DNA from 2 places in the Streptomyces sp. KM273126 genome. Region 1 is predicted to be linked to the other one. Evidence: riboswitches for the same ligand, from Rfam matches in the RefSeq annotation. Region 1 holds a riboswitch; the other holds the start of a gene.

The links. Region 1 has a riboswitch for cyclic di-AMP ahead of E0500_RS19620 (M23 family metallopeptidase). Riboswitches for the same ligand answer to the same signal wherever they lie in the genome.
Region 2: linked by a shared signal. The riboswitch ahead of E0500_RS12740 (LysM peptidoglycan-binding domain-containing protein) and the one ahead of E0500_RS19620 (M23 family metallopeptidase) in region 1 are both predicted to bind cyclic di-AMP.

Annotation. Positions count from the first base shown of each region.
Region 1 is NZ_SJXB02000001.1:4,578,705-4,584,236, forward strand. Features, by position in the region: gene E0500_RS19610 (pitrilysin family protein) at 1-874, shown strand, start outside; gene E0500_RS19615 (pitrilysin family protein) at 871-2,259, shown strand; cyclic di-AMP (ydaO/yuaA leader) riboswitch at 2,471-2,636, shown strand; gene E0500_RS19620 (M23 family metallopeptidase) at 2,649-3,422, shown strand; gene E0500_RS19625 (GntR family transcriptional regulator) at 3,664-4,359, shown strand; gene E0500_RS19630 (HPr family phosphocarrier protein) at 4,518-4,799, opposite strand; gene E0500_RS19635 (GNAT family N-acetyltransferase) at 5,039-5,532, shown strand, end outside.
Region 2 is NZ_SJXB02000001.1:2,958,917-2,964,448, forward strand. Features, by position in the region: gene E0500_RS12730 (FAD-dependent oxidoreductase) at 1-1,172, shown strand, start outside; gene E0500_RS12735 (HAD family hydrolase) at 1,490-2,407, shown strand; gene E0500_RS12740 (LysM peptidoglycan-binding domain-containing protein) at 2,420-3,277, opposite strand; cyclic di-AMP (ydaO/yuaA leader) riboswitch at 3,283-3,479, opposite strand; gene E0500_RS12745 (polyprenyl synthetase family protein) at 4,411-5,421, shown strand.

The sequences.
Region 1 (5,532 bases):
CCCGTACCACCACACCCCGATCGGTTCGATGGCCGACCTGGACGCGGCCACGCTGGAGGACGCGCGCGCGTTCTTCCGCACCTACTACGCGCCCAACAACGCGGTGCTCTCCGTGGTCGGCGACATCGACCCGGAGCAGACGCTCGCCTGGATCGAGAAGTACTTCGGGTCCATCCCCGGGCACGACGGGAAGCCCGCCCCGCGGGACGGTTCGCTGCCGGAGACCATCGGCGAGCAGCTGCGTGAGGTCGTGGAGGAAGAGGTCCCCGCGCGCGCGTTGATGGCGGCCTACCGCCTCCCGGAGGACGGCACGCGCGAGGCCGACGCGGCCGACCTGGCGCTGACGGTCCTCGGCGGCGGCGAGTCGTCCCGCCTCTACAACCGGCTCGTACGGCGCGACCGTACGGCCGTCGCCGCCGGGTTCGGCCTGCTGCGGCTGGCGGGGGCGCCCTCCCTGGGGTGGCTCGACGTGAAGACCTCCGGCGACGTCGAGGTCCCGGTCATCGAGGCCGCCGTCGACGAGGAGCTCGCCCGGTTCGCCGCCGAGGGCCCCACGGCCGAGGAAATGGAGCGCGCCCAGGCCCAGTTGGAGCGCGAGTGGCTGGACCGGCTCGGCACGGTCGCGGGCCGCGCCGACGAACTGTGCCGGTACGCCGTCCTGTTCGGCGACCCGCAGCTCGCCCTCACCGCCGTCCAGCGCGTGCTCGACGTGACCGCGGAGGAGGTCCAGGCCGTCGCCCAGGCCCGGCTGCGGCCCGACAACCGCGCGGTGCTCGTGTACGAGCCGATCACGGCCGGGAGCGGGGACGCCGACGAAGCCGACGAGACCGCCGAAGCCGCGGTGACCGACGAGAACGAGGAGTCGGCCAAGTGACCGAGCTCGCGACCATGGACTTCCACCCGCAGCCCCAGGCCGGCGACGCCAGGCCCTGGGCGTTCCCGGCGCCCGAGCGCGGCGCGCTCGACAACGGGCTGACCGTGCTGCGCTGCCACCGCCCCGGCCAGCAGGTCGTCGCCGTCGAGGTGCTCCTCGACGCCCCCCTCGACGCCGAGCCCACGGGCCTCGACGGGGTCGCCACGATCATGGCCCGTGCCTTCTCCGAGGGCACCGACAAGCACTCCGCGGAGGAGTTCGCCGCCGAGCTGGAGCGCTGCGGCGCCACCCTCGACTCGCACGCCGATCACCCCGGCGTACGTCTCAGCCTCGAAGTCCCCGTCTCGCGGCTCCCCAAGGCGCTCGGTCTGCTCGCCGACGCCCTGAGGGCCCCCGCGTTCGCGGACAGCGAGGTCGAGCGGTTGGTGCGGAACCGGCTCGACGAGATCCCGCACGAGACCGCCAACCCGGCCCGCCGTGCCGCGAAGGAGCTCTCCAAGGAGCTGTTCCCGGCGACCTCGCGCATGTCGCGTCCGCGCCAGGGCACCGAGGAGACGGTCGAGGGCATCGACTCGGCGGCCGTGCGCGCCTTCTACGAGAAGCACGTGCGGCCCGCCACGGCCACCGCGGTCGTCGTCGGCGACCTCACCGGCGTCGACCTGGACGCGCTGCTCGGCGACACCCTGGGCGCCTGGACCGGCTCCTCGGCCCAGCCGCGCCCCGTGCCCGCGGTGACCGCCGACGACACCGGCCGCGTCGTCATCGTCGACCGCCCCGGAGCCGTCCAGACGCAGCTGCTCATCGGCCGCGTCGGCGCCGACCGCCACGACCGAGTGTGGCCGGCCCAGGTGCTCGGCACGTACTGCCTCGGCGGCACCCTCACCTCCCGCCTGGACCGTGTCCTGCGCGAGGAGAAGGGCTACACCTACGGTGTGCGGGCGTTCGGCCAGGTGCTGCGCTCCGCGCCCGACGGCTCGGGCGCCGCGATGCTCGCCATCAGCGGCTCCGTCGACACGCCGAACACGGGCCCGGCCCTCGACGACCTGTGGACCGTGCTGCGCACCCTCGCCGCCGAGGGCCTCACCGACGCCGAGCGTGACGTCGCCGTGCAGAACCTCGTCGGGGTCGCCCCTCTCAAGTACGAGACGGCCGGCGCCGTCGCGAGCACCCTCGCCGACCAGGTCGAGCAGCACCTGCCGGACGACTACCAGGCGACGCTGTACCGGCAGCTCGCCGCGACCGGCACCGTGGAGGCCACCGCGGCCGTGGTGAACGCCTTCCCGGTGGACCGCCTCGTGACGGTCCTCGTCGGTGACGCCGCGCAGATCGAGGAGCCCGTCAAGGCACTCGGCATCGGCGAAGTCTCCGTCGTACGCGCCGAGTAGAGCGCCCGCACGGGCCCAGCCGGGCCCACCGGCTTCCGGGGTCCTGGTGACGAAAGAGTCATCAGGGCCCCGGATGTCTGTTTTGCGGGGGAAGTTGCCTGTCTGCCCTGTGGTGTGCGCTACAAAACCCCTGCTTCGTTTGTGATTTCAAAGAGGGCCCGCTTAGCGTCTGTTCGGCTGTTCGTCAGCAGTGCGCCGCACCCGCGGCACCGGACAGTCATCGCCGAGTCCCCGAACGGCGCGAGCCAGGGGAGCCGGGGACCCAATCGCAGTCCCTGGGGTGAATCGGACGCCCTTCCCATGGTGAAGGGGGACCGTAGGAGACCTTCCTGCTCCGAACCCGTCAGCTAACCCGGTAGGCGAGAAGGAAGGAAAGGACCAGCCACTTCATGGCGTTCACCTGCGCCACCGGGAAGCACCGCCGCGCCGGCCGGATGAAGCGCGCGACCACGAAGGCCGTCGGCGCCGCCGCGCTCACCACCTCCGGCGTCATCGGCACGCTGGCCGCCCCCGCCTTCGCCGCGGACACCTCCGCCGGACAGACCGGGCTCACCCAGGCCATCGAGATCGGCGACGCGGTGGCCGAACAGATCGACGCCCAGGCCGTCGCCCAGCAGCAGGCCGCCGCGGAGGCGGCCGCGCAGAGGAAGGCCGAGGCCCTCGCGAAGCGGCGCGCGGAGGAGGCGGCCGAGGCGGCCAAGAAGGAGCGCGAGGCCAAGGCGCGCGCCGCCCGTGAGGCCGAGCGCAAGCGCCTCAACACCTTCGTCGCCCCGGTCAGCGGCTCGTACGTCTCGACCGGCTACAAGTCCGGCGGCGCCGCCTGGTCCTCCGGCAGCCACACCGGCATCGACTTCCACGCCTCCTCGGGCACGGTCGTCCGCGCGGTCGGCTCCGGCACCGTCGTCGAGGCGGGCTGGGGCGGTGCCTACGGCAACAACATCGTCATCAAGATGCACGACGGCACGTACACGCAGTACGGCCACCTGTCGTCCATCGGGGTCTCCGTCGGCCAGACGGTCACCCCGGGCCGGCAGATAGGCCTGTCCGGGGCGACCGGCAACGTCACGGGCCCGCACCTGCACTTCGAGGCCCGCTCGACGGCCGAGTACGGCTCGGACATGGATCCCGTCGCGTATCTGCGCTCGCACGGCGTGAACGTCTGACGGCACGCGCCCGCCGCCGACCGCGGACGTCTCGCCGTCCGCCCGTGTCCCAGCGGCACCACGAGGCTCTACGAGGCCCCGGCTCACCGAGCCGGGGCTTTCGTCGTTGTGACGTGCCTCCTGTCCAAAAAATATCCCTGGATTCCGGCCCGGCATCGGAATTTCCGGCCAACTGCAATAGAGTCGCTTGAGCGCACGTCAATCAATGGCGTTTCACGGGGATTAAGGCGGAGGTCCGGTCATGCGTATTCCGGCGCACTCGGTATGCACGGCGATCCGTGATGACATCGTCGCGGGTGTCTACGAGCGCGGCAGCCGGCTCACCGAGGAACTCCTCGCCCGCCGGTACGGCGTCAGCCGAGTCCCCGTCCGTGAGGCGCTGCGCACGCTGGAGGCCGAGGGCTTCGTCGTCACCCGACGGCACGCGGGCGCGTGTGTCGCGGAGCCCACCGAGCAGGAGGCCTCCGACCTGCTGGAGATGCGCATGCTGCTGGAGCCGCTGGGCGCCGCGCGCGCCGCCCAGCGCCGTACCGAGGCGCACCTGAAGGTGCTGCGGGGCCTGGTCAGGCTGGGGCAGGAGCGGGCCAGGCGGGGCAACAGCGATGACCTGCGCTCACTCGGGGGCTGGTTCCACGAGACGCTCGCCCAGGCCTCCGGCAGCCCCGCGCTGACCTCGACGCTCGCCCAGCTGCGCCACAAGATCGCCTGGATGTACGCGGTGGAGGCGCCCGCCGGCCCCGTCGAGTCCTGGGCCGAGCACGGCGGCATCGTCGACGCCGTGGCGCGCGGCGACAGCGAGCGGGCCCGCACGATCACGGCCCTGCACGCCGAGCGCGCGACCGCCGCGCACCGGCTGCGATTTCCCGGTCAGGCCGACCGCGCCGAGCGTGTGAGGACTTCGCAACATCCCGTAAACATCACGGGCCTGCGGCATTAACAGGAGAGCCGTATACAAAGAGGGCCGAATTCGGCGGGGGATTCGCGGGGGATTATTTCTGCTGCCCTCGAAGAGGAAATGCGAAGGGCTCGCCCGATAATTCGGACGAGCCCTTCGATGTGTGCGCGGGTGGCCTTTCGGGCCTATTGCCGCGTCACTCAGACGGTTTCGGGAAGCTCTTCGAGCCCCTCGGCGACCAGCTTCGCCAGGCGGTCGAGCGCGGCGTCCGCGCCCTCGGCCTCGGAGGCGAGCACTATCTCCTCGCCGCCCTTGGCGCCCAGGCCCAGCACGCCCAGCATGGAGGCCGCGTTGACGGGGGTGCCGTCGGCCTTGGCGATCGTCACGGGGATACCGGAGGCCGTGGCGGCCCGGACGAAGATGGAGGCGGGACGGGCGTGGAGGCCCTCGGCCCAGCCGACGTTGACGCGGCGCTCAGCCATGTGTTGCTGCCCTTCAGGTGTCATCAGGTGTCATCAGGTGTCATCAGGTGTCATCAGGTGTCTCAACCGGTCTGGACCGGGTTGTCCAGGTCGGTCTCCCGCTTCGTGGAGCGGGTCCGGATCGGGCCCACGGCCTGACCGCGATCCGGCTGTTGTGTGTCCCCCAGACTGCCCCGCGCCGTGTTCGTGCGCGAGACCGCCCCGCGCCGTTGTCGTACGCGAGTCCTACTCTGGGGCCCATGCAGACCTCGTCGGACCGGCGCGAGTACCCCGCCCACTGGGAGGCTGACGTGGTGCTGCGCGACGGCGGCACCGCGCGCGTGAGGCCCATCACCGTTGATGACGCCGAGCGCCTGGTCAGCTTCTACGAGCAGGTGTCCGACGAGTCGAAGTACTACCGCTTCTTCGCGCCGTACCCTCGCCTGTCCGCCAAGGACGTCCACCGCTTCACGCACCACGACTTTGTGGACCGGGTGGGACTCGCGGCCACGGTCGGCGGCGAGTTCATCGCCACCGTACGCTATGACCGCATCGATGCAGCGGGCATGCCCGCGTCAACTCCGGCGGACGAGGCCGAGGTCGCCTTTCTCGTGCAGGACGCCCATCAGGGGCGGGGTGTCGCGTCCGCGCTCCTCGAACACATCGCGGCCGTCGCCCGCGAGCGCGGCATCCGCCGCTTCGCCGCCGAGGTGCTCCCCGCCAACACCAAGATGATCAAGGTGTTCACCGACGC
Region 2 (5,532 bases), 1.6 Mb from region 1:
CGTTCGGTCTGTCCACCGCCGCGCATCTACGGGCGCGTGGCGTTCCCGTACGCGTCTTCGGCGAACCCATGGTGAGCTGGCGGGACCACATGCCCGCGGGCATGCTGCTCAAGTCGACGCCCGCCGCCTCGAACATCGACGCGCCGCAGCGCGGGCACACCCTCGTCGACTACTGCGACGCGGCGGACATTCCGCGACTGGTCACGGACGAGGACATCATCCCGGTCGAGACCTTCGTCGCCTACGGGGAGTGGTTCCAGCAGAATCTGGTGCCCGATCTGGAGCGGGTGCGCGTCGTGTCCGTGGACCGGCGCGGGGACGGCAGGGGCTTCGAACTCAAGCTGGACTCCGGTGAGGCGTTCACGGCGCGGGCCGTCGTCGTGGCGACCGGGCTCTCCGGTCTCGCCCATCTCCCGCCCGAGCTCAGGGGAGCGGCCACCGACGGGCCCAGCCCCACGGGACCCGTTTCGCACAGCGCGCAGCACCACGACCTGAGCCGGTTCGCCGGCAAGGAACTCCTCGTCGTCGGCGCGGGACAGTCCGCCCTGGAGACGGCGGCGCTGGCCGCGGAGGCCGGGGCGCGCGTACGGGTGGTCTCACGCGGACACGGCAAGGTGGCGTTCGGGGCACCGCCCTGGGACCAGCCCAGGCTCCGCCCGGAGTCGCCCTTCGGGCGTGCCTGGTCGCTGTGGGCCCTCAGCTACTACCCGCACCCCTACCGTTACCTCCCCGCCGAGGCCCGCCACTACCTGGTCCGCCGCGTCCTCGGACCGCTGGGCGCGTGGTGGCTGCGCGAGCGCTTCGAGGGCACGGTGGGCGTGCGCGAGATCTCGGGGGTCGTCCGTGCCGGTGTCATCGGCGGGCGCCCGCTGCTGGCGGTCCGCACGCACGGGGGCCGTACGGAGGAGCTGTCGGCCGACCATGTGATCGCGGCGACCGGCTATCGCGTGGACATCGCCGCGATGGACTTCCTCGCGCACGAGCTGCGTACGGAGCTGGTGGTGAGCCAGGGGACGCCGAAGCTGGGCGCCGGATACCGGGCGTCCGTGCCGGGGCTGTACTTCACGGGGCTGCCGTCGGCGGCGTCGTACGGGCCGGTGATGCGGTTCGTGTGCGGGACGGAGTTCGCGTCGCCCCGGCTGGCCAGGCATCTGGCGGCCGCCCACGGGTGAGGGGACGGATCGCCGTGGGGCGCGGACCTGCCGGAGGGAGAGAGACGGGCGGAGCGGCGGGCCTGCCGAGGGGAGAGAGACGGAGCGGCGAGTCTGTTGAGGGGAGAGAGACGGAGCGGCACGGATCTGGCGTCCCGTTCGTCACTTTCGGGTGACGCCGTCGGCGGGAGGCGCGTCGATCGGTGGGGCGTCGGGCCCGGGCCCGTGCCATGCGACGCCGTGCGGGCGGAGCGGGACCCCCTGATGTCCGAACGGTCAACGTACGTCGTCCGGTTCACGCCGGACAGGGGGGCCTCGGCGGTCCGTATTCTCTGATCATGAACCCGCGCACCGCATACGCTCTGATCGCCACCGACCTGGACGGAACGCTGCTCCGCGGCGACGACACGCTCTCCGACAGGTCGCGCGCGGCGCTGGCCCGAGCCGTGGCCGGGGGCGCGCGGCACCTGGTGGTGACGGGACGCCCCGCGCCCCGCGTGCGCCCCCTGCTGGAGGACCTCGGGAGCGAGGGGCTCGCGGTGTGCGGGCAGGGCGCGCAGTTGTACGACGCCGGCGCGGACCGGCTGCTGTGGTCGGTGACCCTGGACCGGGAGCTGGCCGCGACCGCGCTCGGCAAGATCGAGGCCGAGGTCGGGCAGGTGTACGCGGCCGTCGACCAGGACGGTGTGGACGGGCTCACCCTCATCGAGCCGGGCTATCTGATGCCGCATCCGACTCTTCCCGCCGTACGGGTCCAGCGGCGCGACGACCTGTGGTGCGAGCCCATCAGCAAGGTGCTGCTGCGTCATTCGTCCCTGTCCGACGACGAGTTGGCGGCGGTGGCCCGCGGAGCGGTCGGTTCCCTCGCGACGGTCACCATGTCGGGGCCCGGCACCGTCGAACTCCAGCCATGCGGGATCACCAAGGCGACCGGCCTCGCCCTGGCCGCCCGGCACCTCGGGCTGGGACCGGCCGACACCATCGCTTTCGGGGACATGCCGAACGACATCCCCATGTTCGACTGGGCCGCGCACGGGGTCGCCATGGCCAACGCCCACCCCGAACTCAAGGCCGTCGCCGACGAGGTGACGTTGTCCAACGAGGAGGACGGCATCGCGGTGGTGCTGGAGCGGCTGTTTCCGCGCGGCGGGGCCGCGGCGCATCCGGCGCCCGGAACCACGCCCGGAACCGTGTCCGTACCGGCGCCGGGCGGGCCGGGCCGGCGGAGCTCATCGCCCGCTCGGCCCGGCCGGTAGGTGCCTGGCGGATCAGTACGGTCCGTTGACGTTGTCGATCGAGCCGTAGCGGTCGGCGGCGTAGTTGCAGGCCGCCACGATGTTCGCGACCGGGTCGTACGGGTCGTCCGACGTGCCGGCCACGTGGTACGCGGCGAAGGTCGGGTCGATGACCTGGAGGAGACCCTTGGAGGGGGTGCCCTTCGCGGCGTTGGAGTCCCAGTTGTTGATGGCCTGGGGGTTGCCGGACGACTCGCGCATGATGTTGCGGTGGATGCCGTCGTACGACCCGGGTATCCCGTTCTTGGCCATGACGTCCAGCGCCTGGCGGATCCACCCGTCGAGGTCGTTCGTGTACGTCGTGTCGGAGGCCGGGGTGGGGTCGTTGGCGGACCCGGAGGACTGCTCGGCGGCGGTCGTGGACGTGTTGTCGGCCGTCGTGCTCGGCTCGCTGGGCTTGCTCTCCGTGCTCTGCGAGCTCTGCGTGCTGTCCGCGCTGACCGTGCTGTCCGCGCTCGCCTTGGTCGTCTTGAGCTTCAGGCCGAGGCCCGGGTGGATCAGGTCCGGGTTGTCGCCGATGGCCTTGCGGTTGTCCTTGTAGATCTTCCGCCAGCCGCCCTGGGCCTCGTGCTTGTCCGCGATGCGGAAGAGCGTGTCGCCCTTGGTCACGGTATACGTGAGGGACGTGGCCTGGGCTGCGGACTGCGCGGACCGGGGCGCGGCCTGCGGGGCGGCCTGGGCGGCGGCGGGAGCCTTGGCCGGCTGCGCGGCGCTCGCGGTGGTCGCGCTCAGGAAGGGAAGGGCGAGGGCCGCGGTGCCGGTTCCGGCGATGACGGCTCCTCGGGTGAGCTTGTTGGTTCGGCGGCGACGGTGCTTGCCTCGTGAGGCCATGACGCTGTTCCTCTCCGGCGCCTGCGAGGTGAGCTGTCGGGTTCGGGCGGAAAGGTGCCCGGCCAGGCATGGCGACGCGTCGTGCGTGCCGTGCGCGGCTTCACCCCGAGCCGGTCTCTCGTGAGGACCGGCGATCTTCGTGGGTCCCCCGCTCCTGCCTTCGTGAGTGGTTGGTCAGTGGGGATCCGGGCGGTGGCAGGATTCGGCGTTCCGTCCGGATTGACCGTGAACGTATGCGAGAGCACATGTCGAGAACAAGGCCGGAAGCGTGTTGAAAGCGCCCTTGATCAGCTATTTGTGGGGGAGATGCCTTCGAAATTTCCGGAAGATAACGCTCAACTTGCTTTCTGCAAAGGAGGAGTCGAGCGAGTGGGGGTGAGGGGGCATTCTGGGTCCACGTGACTCAATTCACGGAACGGACCGGGTGAAGCGCCGATAATGCGGTAATTCGGACAAGTTGGCTGTTGGTTGGCTCGTCGTTCGGGGTGCTGCTTCAGCCCCTTGTTCGAGGCCTGCCGTTCCGTAGCGGGCGTGAAGTACGAGCCGTGCGCCCGGTGTTCGGGAACCCGCGGGTCAACTCCGTGTTTCGGGCGTGGAGTGCGCGGAGAGTGGGGAGGTCGCGCGGAGGTGGGGGCCGGCCTCGGGCCTGTGGCCGGAACCTTGCGTGCGGTGGGCCTCGTTGCCGTAGCGGTCGCCCGGCGGGCGGGCCGTGTCGACCGCCCTCGAGTGGCTCCGGCGTGAGAGCGGTGCCGGCTGTCGGCGCGCGTGTCGAGGTGACGGTGTGGGGGTGCGGGTGATCGAGTCCGACGGGCCCATCGGAGTGATCTCGGAGGTCTCGCCGGTCCCGGTGCTTTCGGTGGCCTCGGGTGGCGGCGTCGACTCGGGATTCGGGTCGAATCGGTATGCATCCCTTGATCGCGGGCATACCGGATGTAATCCGGAGTGACTCGGATGACGGGGGCGCCTCTCGGTCGAGCGAAGTCCCGCCAGGGGGCCGGTGGGTGCCCGTGGTGATCGAATGGTGACCGGATACGCTGACACGAGTGATGGCAGCGACAGATCGACAAACTGTTCATCGACCATGAGACCGACCGTGTGACTGTCAGTAGACATCAGCAGACAGGAGACCCCTCGTGACCGTCGTCGGGCCGTTCGGGGTGAGCGTGCGGGACCAGGCTCTGGAAGCCGATGTCCAGGCGGGATTGGCGGCTGTCGAGGAAGGGTTGCTCGAAGCCACCAAGAGCGAGGTCCCCTTCATCCAGGAGGCCGCGCAGCATCTGCTGCGGGCGGGTGGCAAGCGTTTCCGGCCATTGCTCGTGATGCTCGCCGCGCAGTTCGGGGACCCGTACGCCCCGGGGGTCGTCCCGTCGGCCGTGGTGGTCGAGCTGACGCACCTGGCCACGCTGTACCACGACGACGTGATGGACGAGGCCGACGTACGCCGCAGCGTGCCCAGCGCGAACGCCCGCTGGGGGAACTCCGTCGCGGTACTGACCGGCGACTTCCTGTTCGCGCGTGCCTCGCACATCCTGGCCGACCTCGGGCCCGAGGCGGTCCGCATCCAGGCCGAGGCCTTCGAACGGCTGGTCACCGGGCAGATCCTGGAGACCGCCGGGCCGCGGGACGGGCGCGACCCGATCGCGCACTACCTCGACGTCCTCGGCGGCAAGACGGGGTCGCTGGTGGCCGTGTCCGGGCGGTTCGGTGCGTTGATGTCCGGCGCCGACGAGACGGTCGTGGACGTGCTGACGCAGTACGGGGAGCGGCTGGGCGTGGCGTTCCAGCTGGCCGACGACGTGCTGGACATCGCCTCCGACTCGGACGAGTCCGGCAAGACGCCGGGCGCCGATCTGCGTGAGGGCATCCCCACGATGCCGGTGCTGCGGTTGCGGGAGCGGGCCGAGCGGCTCGGGCTCGCCGAGGACGCCGCGCTGTGCGAGCTGCTCGACTCCGACCTGAGCGATGACGCGCGGCACGCCGAGGCGCTGACCCGGCTGCGGGAGCACCCCGCGCTGGAGACCGCGAGGCGGGACGCCGTGCGGTACGCGGAGGAGGCTCGGGCGACGCTGGCCCCGCTGCGGGAGTGCGACGCGAAGGCGGCGCTGGTCGAGCTGTGCGATGCGGTGGTGCATCGGGCGGGTTAGGCACGCGGAGCCGGGGTGCCCGTCCCGGGGGCTCCGCCCCCGGACCCCCTGGCCCTCCCGGACCCCCTGGCCCTCCCGGACCCCCTGGCCCTCCCGGCCCCTGGCCCTCCC